Regions from separate parts of the Marinomonas primoryensis genome, predicted to be linked through region 1. Evidence: predicted binding sites of a transcription regulator. Region 1 holds the regulator's gene; each other region holds the start of a gene.
The links. Region 1 encodes PhoB, which activates phosphate uptake and scavenging genes when phosphate is short. Its sites were predicted from a motif close to TGTCATANNNNTGTCANA; they were not measured.

Region 1 (3,161 bases):
GCCTGAATGGCATTTGCTCATCATTTTTATATTGGGCGTTTTTAGCATGCGTTCAGCGGGTTGTGTGATCAATGATTACGCCGATAGAAAAATCGATGGAAGCGTTGATCGCACAAAAAATCGGCCTTTACCATCTGGTCGAGTGTCAGAAAAAGAAGCCCTTTTACTCTTTTCCGCACTCTGTGTACTGAGTTTTATCTTGGTACTGTTTACCGATCTACAGACCATCTTGCTGTCGTTCGTCGGCTTAGGGCTGGCAGCTCTGTACCCTTTTATGAAACGATACACCCATCTGCCACAGCTTTTTCTTGGATTGGCTTTTTCTTGGGCTATCCCTATGGCATACAGTGCGCAAGGCGGTGATTTAGCCGATCCAGAATTATGGATGTTGTTCGTAGCAAACTGCTTTTGGACTATTGCATACGATACGTATTATGCAATAACAGATCGTCCAGATGACCTCAAAATTGGTGTGAAATCTACTGCTATATTATTTGCAGAATACGACTTATTCGTCATTCTTTGTTTGCAAGGGTTAACCCTGTCATTATTGACATGGATTGGCTTACTCGCAGGACTGAGTTGGCCCTATTTTGTGTCCTTGTTCGTTTGTGTAGGACTCTTTTATTTGCAGTTTAAACAAGCAAAAAATCGCGATCGACAAGCCTGTTTTCGATCTTTTTTAGACAATAACCGCGTTGGTTACTGTGTTTTTATCGGCCTAGCAGCAAACTATTTTTTGTAATATATGGCAAAGTTGTGACATTTTAACCAAACTGTCACATTAGGCCGCTTTAATGAAACCGTTCCTGAGATGAGGATAAATCCTGTGACCGGTAAAAAAGTATTAATTATTGATGACGAGTCGTCTATACGCGAAATGATCGCTATAGCACTCGAAATGGCGGGCTACGAATATTTAGAAGCTGAAAACATTCAGCAAGCCCATGAAATCATTGTCGATCATCGACCAGATCTTATTCTGGTCGATTGGATGATGCCTGGTGGTAGCGGTATTGAACTGACTCGCCGACTCAAAAAAGACAGCACAACCGCCGAAATTCCGGTCATAATGCTGACCGCAAAAAGCGAAGAAGACAATAAAATCCAAGGTCTCGAAGTGGGTGCTGATGACTACATCACCAAACCTTTCTCTCCACGTGAGCTGGTTGCGCGACTCAAAGCAGTATTACGACGAGCGACACCTCAAGGCGTTGACGAGCCTATCGAAATAGAAGGCTTGGTCCTTGATCCGATCAGCCAGCGAGTCACTATTGGTACTCGCCCATTAGAAATGGGACCAACAGAGTATCGCTTGTTAAAATTTTTGATGACCCACCAAGAACGTGCTTATTCAAGAGCTCAGCTGTTGGATCAAGTATGGGGTGGAAATGTCTACGTTGAAGAGCGTACGGTTGATGTACATATACGTCGCTTACGCAAAGCCATTGGTAGCACCCACGATTCCCTGATACAAACGGTACGAGGTACTGGCTACCGCTTCTCAGCAAAAAGGCCCCTATGAAAACGATTTGGCGAAACACCATTATTACTTGGTTAGCAGGCCTAACGGCTTGCGTTGTAATAGGCCTTATTATTGGGCAATTGTTAGGTGTTTTACTGCTGTATGTTTTGGGATCTTTATACTGGCAGCTGTATCAACTGTATCAATTTCATTATTGGTTACGCCATTCTGGTCGCGCAGCGCCACCAGAAGCCAGCGGCATTTGGGGCGAAGTCTTTGATGCCGTCTATCGTCTGCATAAGAAACAACGTAAGTCCAAGCGTCGGATGCGCCAAGCACTAACGCGAATAGAAAGCTCCACGACCGCCTTAAAAGAAGGCGTTATCATGGCCGACAACCAAGGTAATTTAGAGTGGTGGAATAACTCTGCAGCGCATTTTCTTGGCCTGATGCGTCCTGTTGATCGCGGCCAAGTGATCACTAATATTGTCCGTAGTCCTGAATTTTTCCGTTATTTCAGCCAAAAGCGATTTGGCGAACCCTTGATTATCAAATCTCCTGCGAAAGACGGCGTCTATTTGGAAATTCAAACCACCTTGTACGATAAGAACGATCACCTGATTTTTGTGCGTGACGTGACCCGCCTACATTTGCTGGAGCAAATGCGCAAAGACTTTGTTGCCAACGCTTCCCATGAATTAAAAACGCCGCTCACCGTCATAAAAGGCTATTTAGAAACACTCGACATGTTTAAGGACAGTCTGCCGAAAAGCATGCAAAAAGGCATTGTGAATATGTCTGAGCAATCTGAGCGGATGGAGCAACTCATTGAGGATCTCTTGCTGTTGTCTCGTTTAGAAAGTGACGACAAGCGCGAGGAAAACCAGTGGCACAGGGTCTCAGACTTCGTACAGTCCGTTACCAACGCCACAGAAGCCATCTTGAATGACAAACATACGCTGATAGTCAATATTCCTGAGGAAGCCCGTCTGTACGGCTCCTATAAAGAGCTATACAGTGTCTTCTCGAACCTTATCGTCAATGCTATTAAATATTCACCGGATGGCGGCGACATCACGATTAAGTGGGAATCGAGCGAATTCAACGGCGTTTTTTCAGTCAAAGATTCTGGACTGGGTATCGACCCAAGATACATTCCACGCTTAACAGAGCGCTTTTTCAGAGTTGATAAGGGACGAGGATCAAAAACAGGTGGTACGGGTCTTGGGTTGGCAATCGTGAAGCATGTTTTATTACACCATGATGCCAAACTGCAAATACGCAGTGAGCCTGGCCAAGGAAGCACTTTTTCCTGTCATTTTCCCGCGAGTAGAACACGCACAGACAACATTCCAGCCATCACATCCCACAGTGAAACACCTTCAAATGTACAAGAATAAAACATAACCCCCTCCCAGCCTCCCCCTTATCAGGGGGAGGAGCAATGTACTGTACAGACTTGTTTCTTCACTTTTCAAAGGGATGGGTAGCGTACAGACTTGTTCCTTCCCCTTATTAAGGGAAGGGGGGGGTGGGATTATAAACTGTCGAATAACTGCTTTATAAACGTTTCTTTCTCACTGTCTTGATCGATCAAACTCAGTATCACAGTCAAAAACGTGGAGTCGTGTTTTTTCTCTGTCGTGGCAACCGATTGTATGTAGTAGTTAAGTCTATTTATCTTACCGCCAAACTC
Region 2 (3,161 bases), 370 kb from region 1:
TAATACGATCCGCCATCACCGCCAGTAATAGCGCAACCGACATGCCAACAACGGCAACCGAAAAACTAAAAAATAACGTGGTTAAAATAGATTGGTAATACAGTGGATCGGTAAATAAATCGATAAAGTTTTCAAAACCAACAAACTCGCGACTTAAACCGAATGCGTCTTCTATGTAAAACGCTTGCTCTAACGCTTGTTCGGCAGGCCACAGAAAAAAAATCGCTGTCACCACCAACTGAGGTAGCAACAATAACCAAGGGAGGCCTTTTTGAGGGAAGGTAACCGTCATAGAAGTATCCAAAAAAAATAAAACGACAAATAACGCCTAAAAAAATCGCCCTTATGACACATCATAAGGGCGATTGATTTGATTAATCGTTCGCTTTTTCAAACTTACGAAGTAAAGAGTTGCCACGCTCTACCGCAGTGTCTAATGCGGTTTGAGCATCAACATCACCACTCCATACAGTCTCAAGTGCTTCATCGATCACGCCACGAATTTGAACAAAATTACCCAAACGCAGGCCTTTCGTGTTGGCGGTTGGTGTACCGGTTGTCATCTGAATAACACCCGTTTCTGTGCCTGGGTTAGCTGCATAGAAACCTTGCCCTTTGGTCAAATCATACGCCGCGTGAGTGATTGGCAGATAACCAGAGAATTGATGCCAATCCGCCTGAACAGACGCACGAGACAAGTAGCTTAGGAAAGACGCAACGCCTTTGTATTCCTCTTTAGTGTGACCTTGAAGAACCCACAAAGAAGCGCCACCGATAATGGTATTAGAAGGCTGCTTTACTTTGCCTTCCCAATAAGGAAGCTCTGCGACACCAAAATCAAATTTGGCATTACGTTTGATACCCGCATAACCGGCAGACGACTCGGTAAACATAGCGCATTCTTGGCTATAGAATTTAGCGGCGCCATCGTTTGTGCGTCCTGAGTAACTAAAAACACCACTTTTTTGCCATTCGCCCATTTTCTTAACATGAGCCACTTGAAGAGGACCATTAAACTTCAACTCTGTTTTCAAACCGCCAAAACCATTATCAAGTGATGCAAATGGTACATTGTGGCGTGCACTGAAGTTTTCTAATTGAACCCAAGACTGCCAAGACGTGGTGAAACCACACGTCACACCAGACGCTTGAAGTTTCTTAGACACACTTTCTACATCTTGCCACGTTTTCGGCGCTTGGCTAATGCCCGCTTTTTTAAACAAATCTTTGTTGTAGTACAAAACAGGCGTTGAACTGTTGAACGGCATGGACAACATTTTGCCTTCACTGCTGGTGTAATAGCCTGTGACTGCGCTTAAATACGTACTTTCATCAAACGGTTGACCGGATTCACGCATCAATTGATGAACAGGATAAATCGCACCTTTCGCCGCCATCATGCTAGCGGTGCCCACTTCAAATACTTGAACGATAGCAGGCTGCTGCTTTGCGCGGAACGCGGCAATAGCAGACGTCATGGTTTCTGTATAATTGCCTTTATAAACCGGCTTTACTTCGTACGCATCTTGAGAATCGTTAAAGTTTTTAGCGATTTCATTAACTTTTTCACCATTGGCACCACCCATTGCGTGCCACCATTCTACTTCCGTCGCTGCCAATGCTGAACCAGCAACAGACAAACCAACAACCACCGACGCTAATTTCAATTTATGCATTTCCGTGTTCCTCACAATGAGTTTTTATTAGAAAAGAAAGAACGACTATAAAGAGCAAATGTTTCACTTTGATGATAGTTAGGTTTCATTTGAAATACAATTACAATTCAAATGAAACATAAAGAGAAACTAAATAGGGGATAAACACAGAAATGAAACTAAAAATGCAGAGAAATCATAACCTGATAGTAAAACGAAAGGCGTAATCATTAAAAATTAAAATATGCTTGGGCATCTATAGCAGCACTACATTAGGAGTTCCTGATTCAAAACAAACACTAATGACCTAAACTCCTCCCTCAACGCCATAAGGCTTTTCGGAAGTGCGTCACTGTTGCGCTGTGTCACTAAGGCTTCTACTTCACCAATTAACCGACAGAACCGATATGCAGACACCTCTAAAGCGGCGCCTTTTAGTCGATGCACCACAAGATCAAAATTATGCAAATCTTGACGCTCCATATGAGTCTGTAAAGTGTCCAATAATCCAGCGGCTTCTTTAATAAACTCTCCGGCGACCAACACCATCAATTCATGATTACACGCCAGCCGACTTTCATAATCTGTATTATCAAATACCTTTGCCTCAAACATGGTAAAGAAACCTCTGTATAATATTATCTAAGGAAGCCATTTTTTAAGTATCGAGATCAGCTTGTCTTGTGAGATTGGCTTTGCAATATGGGCATTCATACCAGCGGCAAAGCACTCGTCTTCATCCCCTTTCATGGCATTGGCACTCAGCGCAACAATGGCAACGTCGGCGGGCGTTTTCCCATCGATAAGCTGACGAATAGTACGCGTTGCTTCGTAACCATCCATAATCGGCATCTGACAATCCATAAAGATTAGGTCAAACCGAGTTGATTGCGCCAGCTCGACCGCTTTTTGGCCATTTTCAGCCACCACGACCTCCACGCCATATAACTTCAGCAAACCGCAGGCCACAATTTGATTGGTAAGATTATCTTCTGCTAACAATACTTTTGCGTTAAATATTGGCCGGCCTTCAGGCGTTGTTTCGACTTCTTTTACCGCCATGCTGAGATCTCCTTCACGTAAAGGTTTTAGTTTTTCTAATACATTCAGCAATGAATGACGAAATATTGGCTTAACTAATGATTCTGTATAGGACTCTAAATCATAATCAACATTATTACGACTATGAAAGAGTACTCGTTTTAATTGCTGCTTTTGGCAGAGATTATCAAACACCAAAACATCAGAGGAAGCGGCATGCTGTAATGCATCCAGATCCATCAGCACAGCATGACTCGTCCATTTACCCTCAGTAATAGCATGAACTAGGCTGTCATAAGAATCATAAGTCACCCCAAATGAATCCAGCAATGCACTAATGTACTCACGCCCCGTTTTATTTCGATATACCAAAGTAACGTTTACGTCATGACTAATCTTTTTAGGCGGCACTACACTAGGCTCAAACGCGAGAGGCACGTTAAACCAAAATGTCGCGCCTTCTCC
Region 3 (3,161 bases), 300 kb from region 1:
GCACGATGAGCGAAGCGTAATCTGCCGCGAAAGCGAAGCTTTCATGTATTGATGTAAGTCGCGCCTTCAGGCCGACAGATCGCGTACTCACATGACTCGAACCAAACGGCGTTTTTCTTCGAAACTATCGCCTACCTCATCAAAACGCCGTTTGGTTCATTTATGCATACAGAGATCTGTCTCTTTTATCGCTGAAACATTGGTATAGACGTATCAAACTAATAAGCATTAGGTTGTTTGCTTGCGAGATGTAATAGTTTTTCTGGTATAACTTAGTATTCAATTAATATAAGTTGGAAATATTAGAGATGACTACAGGAAAGAGTGATAAAAAATGTTCGTTTTGTGATGGTACAGGTGTAAATAAGTCAAATATCCAAGATTTAGGGGAGCCTAATGACAGTACTGTTATTCAATATCAACCTATTGAGTGCCAGCATTGCAAAGGCTCAGGTAAAGAGTAATAACCATGAATAGTTACCACTAAGAGTCATAGAAGTCTGACTTTCAGTTCGTTTTTTGATGGACTAATAAAAATCATATTATTTTGGAATGCTATGTTTAACTTTTTTAAAAAGCATAATCATGCTGAAAATGCTCATGCAAAAGCACTGGATATTTTGAGCGAAATTGGTGTTGTTGAAATGATAGGTTCTCTTCACAGGGAAGCTCTGTTAGGAAATCTTGATTCTGCAGAGATCCGAGCTTTGATGATCGGTGCATATAGAACCGTTGGAATCGGAGCTGGAATTGGGTTTTGTATTATGCAAGAAGCTCACATGCCAAAGGAAGAAATTAGCAAAATGTATTGGGGATTTGTTAATGAAAGCTCTATACGACAGATTGCTGTGAATATTTATGCTTCTCTAAATGATGTAGTGAATATGCCTCCACTTATTAGTATTGTCGAAAGAGAGAGAGAATTATTAACTAATGTGGGTTTTGATATATACCATTCATATATAAACAATATGTTAGAAAGGGCGCATGAACAGTGGCGTGTAGGAGTGCAAGGTGAAGTGGCATCCCCGACCTAAATAAAATAGCTGACCCTTTATGATTTCTTACTCACCACCCCCACAAAACCAATAAAGAAATTGTCATCAAAAAGGCATGAAGTTCGCATAAAATCGTCTTACTATGAAAGCTGACTGTTTGGTTAGTATTTTTAATAAGAAAGATATTTGAATGAATGGAGTAATGTCATGACGTTTTTTGTTCCTAAGGGCGCGACGCTTTTCGCCTCTTCTTTGCTTTTTGCTGCGATGGCGCAAGCTTCTACCATCGACTTACGAGTTATGGAAACCACGGATATTCACATGAATTTAGTGGATTACGATTACTACGGCGATAAGCAAAGCGATGCGGTGGGGTTGTCTCGCGTCGCGACGTTGATCAAGGCAGCACGCGCCGAAGTGACGAACTCTGTATTGGTCGATAACGGTGACTTATTGCAGGGCACACCATTGGGCGATTATGTTGCCAAAGGTCGAGTGCTGCGCTTTGGTGAGACGCATCCTGCGTTTAAAGCGATGAACTTGCTGGATTACGATGTGGGTAATATCGGTAACCATGAGTTCAATTACGGCTTGGACTTTTTAATGAAGAGTTTAAGTGGCGCTAATTTCCCTTACGTGAACTCAAACGTTTACGTGGACGATGGCGACAACGATGCGTCGAATGATCAGTCGTATTTCCAGCCTTATATTATTAAAGACAAAACCTTCATCGATTCTGACGGCAAAAAACAAACGGTTAAGATAGGTTACATTGGCTTTGTTCCGCCACAAATCATGACGTGGGATAAAGACAATTTAACCCATAAAGTTATAGCAAAAGACATCCTTGAAACCGCCAATAAATATGTACCTGAAATGAAAGCCAACGGCGCAGACGTGATTATCGCGATTCCACACAGTGGCATGATGAATTCGCCTTATATGAAAGGTGAAGAAAACGCGTCTTATCATTTAGCAAAAGTGGACGGCATTGATGCTGTGTTATTTGGTCACTCTCATCGTATTTTCCCCGGTGACAAAGTGTTAGATGCCTTTGACGGCGTCGATGGTGAAAAGGGGACGGTATTTGGCAAGCCAGCGACCATGCCGGGCTTTTGGGGATCTCACCTTGGGGTGATTGATTTAACGCTTGAGCCTGCTGGTGACGGCTGGAAAGTCGCCGATGGTAGAGCCGAAGTGCGCGCTATTTCACGTCGTGAAGGCCGTAAAACGGTGGCGCTGGTTGAAGCGGACGAGAGCATTAACCAAGCGGTTGAAACGGAACATCAAGGCACTTTAGTGTACATGCGCCGTAAAGTGGGGGAATCCACCGCCGACATCAATAGTTTCTTTGCGTTGGTTCAAGACGATCCTTCTATTCAGATCGTGAACAACGCGCAAGTTTGGTACGTGGAAAATATCGTTCGTGGTACGTCTTATGAAGGTATGCCGATTCTGTCTGCGGGTGCGCCATTTAAAGCGGGCGGCCGAGGCGGTCCAGATTATTATACCGATGTTCCAAAAGGCGACATCGCGCTGAAAAACGTCAGTGATTTGTATATTTATCCGAACGATTTAAAAGTGGTGAAGCTGACAGGGGCTCAAGTCGTCGAGTGGCTAGAAGCGGCGGCGGGGCAGTTTAATCAAATTGATGCCACATCAAGTGCGCCACAAAACTTGATCAATGCCGCGTTTCCAACCTATAACTTTGATGTGATCGACGGTATTTCATATCGTATCGATGTAACACAGCCTGCTCGTTACAATGCGGATGGCGAAGTGGTTCATAAAGACGCGCATCGTATTAAAGATGTGATGTTTAATGGTGAGGCATTAAGGGCGAAAGATGAGTTCTTAGTCGCAACGAATAACTATCGAGCGGGTGGTGGCGGGCATTTCCCGAATTTGTCAGGCGATACGATTGTGATTGATGCGCCAGATAAAAACCGAGATGTGGTGGCAAATTATTTGTTAAGCCAAAAAACCATTAATCCAGCAGCGGATAACAACTGGTCGTTTACGGATTTTGGTAAGGCAAAAGTGTTGTTTACTACATCACCAAAAGCGAAAGACGCAGCCAGTAAAAACATGACTTATCAGTCTTTAGATGAAAATGGTTTTGCGGTTTTTGAACTACAATAATGGTGTTCATCGCGTTTTGAT
Region 4 (3,161 bases), 310 kb from region 1:
AAATGCCCGAATCGACTATTTACGCAAAAACAGCCGACATCAATCAGACATCGACCCAGAATACTTATGGCGTAATGTGATCGATGAAAATGCTGATCCATTTAAAGACGCACAGCAAAAAAGAGATCAAGAACGTATTCAACAAGGATTAGATAAATTGCCATCAGACCAAAAGCAAGTATTAGCAAAAGTATACTTAGAGGGTAAAACCCATAAAGAAGCCGCCGAAGAGTTATCGCTTCCACTTGGCACAATAAAGTCCCGCGTTCGTCTTGCTTTACACAAACTCACTATTTACGTTAAGAGGTAGTACCGATGATTAACTACCATCCATCGATAGAAATATTAACCGACTACGCGGCGGGTTCATTGCCTTTGGTACATTCTTTGTGTGTGTCTACGCATTTAGAACGTTGCCCAGAATGCCAACAGCAAATTAGAAAACTAGAAATGCTGGGCTCGCACCTTTTTGATCAAGCAAAAACAGAAAGTCGTCAGTTAAGTAATTTGAAGGACAGCTTCTTCAAGAACCTAGGCGAACAGCCTGTTCAAAAAAGTGTCGATAATCAACCAACGCAAGAAGCCAGCCACAGCCAATGGGACGATTATAATATCCCTAGCAGCTTGCGCCAGTTCATTACAAAAGGTTACGACGACCTCACTTGGCTACGCTTATCACCTTCTTTTAAAATTGCGACGCTTTATAACGAAGAAGGTGGAGCACAAATTGCGCTAACAAGAGTAAAAGCAGGTGCACATATGCCCACTCATACTCACACCGGAGATGAAATCACCTTGGTGTTAGAAGGTGCTTTTTCTGACGAGAGTGGCGTTTATCGACAAGGTGACTTTATTAATCGCGACGTTAGTCATAAGCATAAGCCCATCGTAACTAAAGATGCCGAATGTATTTGCTTAACCGTGTTGGACGCACCAATTGAATTTACAGGTTGGTTCACCCGTCTCTTGAACCCAATCATTCGTCGTTACCACCCGTACTCCCATGTATAAAAAGGAGCATGATCCAAGCCACCATAGCCAATGATAGGTGCACGATTGTAGACGTTCGCTTAGAACAAGCAAATTTTGTGAAATTCTGGTATAGTCCTTGTTCAAATTAAAAACAAGGACTATTTATCATGGCAACTAAGAAGAAACAGCCGGCCGCTTCGGAGACGTCAGAATCCATTGAAAAGCAAATGCAAGAATTCCTTGCTCGTGGTGGGCAGATAGATAAAATCAATTCAGGTGTTAGCGGTCAATCTCAGCTCACAGGATCACGCCATATATCTCTAGGAAATAGCAAAACGAAACCACAGCAAGCTTAAAAAGTATTTGGTTTATCCAAAATACTCCACGCTATTTTCGTTTGTACGCCAACCCTATAAATGCTGTTTTAAGCCCATTCTGAAACGCAAATAGGTTGGCGGATCAAATCATTGTTCCAGACAATTCTACAATGACACTCTTACCGACACAGGAATATTATGCTTACCGATTCTGATCGCGCTTTTTTTCGCCCTAAGTGGCGTCGAGTTGTTGTCACTCTATTATGCGTAGCATGGTCTGCTCTTGAATGGGTATCGAATGAACCAATTTGGGCCACCATCGCAGTAGGTATTACCCTATATTGTTTGTGGAACTTTTTTTACAAATTCGAAAAAGAAAACGACCACACACCGCCTGACTAGTTCGACGATGGCTTACACTCGCCATCGCCTAAAGCTCATCTAATTTCCCAATCACTATTATGGCTGGTCATATTTTCGCCATACAAACGTCACGACTCTGTCATATTGACGCTCTACTCTCACTAATAGAACTAAAAATACTTATTAGAGCGGAGCAACACTGTGATACAAGTCGAGCAAATGATTGCCAGTAAATCTCCTCAGTTTTTCGATAAAAGCCCATTTATTACACGCCCTACGTTAAGTGTCTTAAAACGCTTATTCCACGAAAATGAAGTAAACCAATTCCTGGAAAAAAACGACGGCTGTGTTGGCTTCGAATTTATTGATCGTATACTGGATCACTTCAACTTTAGTTACCAAGTGAGTCAAGTTGATCGCCGAAATATCCCTGCCAGTGGCCGTATGATGATCATCGCCAATCATCCTCTCGGTGCTTTAGACGGCTTGGCGTTACTCCGACTCATTGGTGAAATACGTCCGGATGTCAAAATCGTCGCTAATGATCTGTTAATGGGATTTGATGGTTTGAAAAGCCTCGTTTTACCCGTCGATAATTTAGGGGGGAAAACGGGGCGTCAGCAACTTAAAGCCATTATGAACTGTCTACACAATGAAGAAGCCGTGATTATTTTTCCCGCTGGCGAAGTGTCTCGTATGTCGCCAAGTGGCGTAAAAGACCAACAGTGGAATCAGAACTACTTAAAACTGGCGCAAAAAACCAATAGTCCATTGCTACCTGTACACATAGGTGGCCGCAATTCCATGTTGTTTTACACCAGCTCACTTTTGTATCGGCCTCTGTCTACACTTCAACTTGCCAACGAAATGTTTCGCCAAAAGAACCGTAAAATTCCCATGCAAGTAGGCCAGGCGATTCCGATCCAAGAATTGGCTAAGTTGCCATTGAGTGACAAAGAAAAAAATAAACTGGTAAAACGCCATCTGTACCGTATCGCCAAGGGAAAAAAGCCCCTGCTGAAAACAGAAAAAACGGTTGAGCACCCACAGAATAGACAGCTAATACGACAAGAACTTAAACAGTCAGAGCACCTTGGTAGCACCAAAGACAACAAACAGATTTACCTGTTCAATTACGACCCTATGTCGGTCACGATGAAAGAAATCGGGCGTTTACGTGAAATTGCCTTTCGTAAAGTCGGCGAAGGCACAGGAGAACGTTCTGACCTAGATAAATTCGACCAGCACTATCGGCATTTGGTTTTATGGGATGAAGAAGAATTAGAAATAGTCGGGGCTTATCGTATAGGCGAAGTCGCACGCTACATGAAAGAAGAAAAAACCAATAAAATATACAGCGCAGAACTGTTCCAATATTCGTGTGATATGGAGCCTTACTTTGAACAAGGCATCGAACTAGGACGAAGCTTTATCCAACCTAAATATTGGGGCAAACGCAGCTTAGATTATTTATGGTATGGCATTGGCGCTTATCTAGATCGGCATCCA

Region 2: the regulator PhoB is predicted to act here: its motif matches at 1,736-1,753, upstream of ugpB (sn-glycerol-3-phosphate ABC transporter substrate-binding protein UgpB).
Region 3: the regulator PhoB is predicted to act here: its motif matches at 1,099-1,116, upstream of MP3633_RS17245 (bifunctional 2',3'-cyclic-nucleotide 2'-phosphodiesterase/3'-nucleotidase).
Region 4: the regulator PhoB is predicted to act here: its motif matches at 1,779-1,796, upstream of olsF (bifunctional ornithine lipid synthase OlsF).

Annotation. Positions count from the first base shown of each region.
Region 1 covers NZ_CP054301.1:3,992,749-3,995,909, forward strand. The annotation lists gene ubiA (4-hydroxybenzoate octaprenyltransferase) at 1-745, shown strand, start outside; gene phoB (phosphate regulon transcriptional regulator PhoB) at 830-1,525, shown strand; gene phoR (phosphate regulon sensor histidine kinase PhoR) at 1,522-2,865, shown strand; gene MP3633_RS18575 (response regulator) at 3,003-3,161, opposite strand, start outside.
Region 2 covers NZ_CP054301.1:3,623,479-3,626,639, forward strand. The annotation lists gene ugpA (sn-glycerol-3-phosphate ABC transporter permease UgpA) at 1-292, opposite strand, end outside; gene ugpB (sn-glycerol-3-phosphate ABC transporter substrate-binding protein UgpB) at 375-1,676, opposite strand; gene MP3633_RS16915 (Hpt domain-containing protein) at 1,923-2,270, opposite strand; gene MP3633_RS16920 (ATP-binding protein) at 2,298-3,161, opposite strand, start outside.
Region 3 covers NZ_CP054301.1:3,693,434-3,696,594, reverse strand. The annotation lists gene MP3633_RS17250 (hypothetical protein) at 558-1,037, shown strand; gene MP3633_RS17245 (bifunctional 2',3'-cyclic-nucleotide 2'-phosphodiesterase/3'-nucleotidase) at 1,206-3,140, shown strand.
Region 4 covers NZ_CP054301.1:3,683,090-3,686,250, forward strand. The annotation lists gene MP3633_RS17200 (sigma-70 family RNA polymerase sigma factor) at 1-310, shown strand, start outside; gene MP3633_RS17205 (ChrR family anti-sigma-E factor) at 316-1,011, shown strand; gene MP3633_RS17210 (hypothetical protein) at 1,140-1,328, shown strand; gene MP3633_RS17215 (hypothetical protein) at 1,488-1,691, shown strand; gene olsF (bifunctional ornithine lipid synthase OlsF) at 1,854-3,161, shown strand, end outside.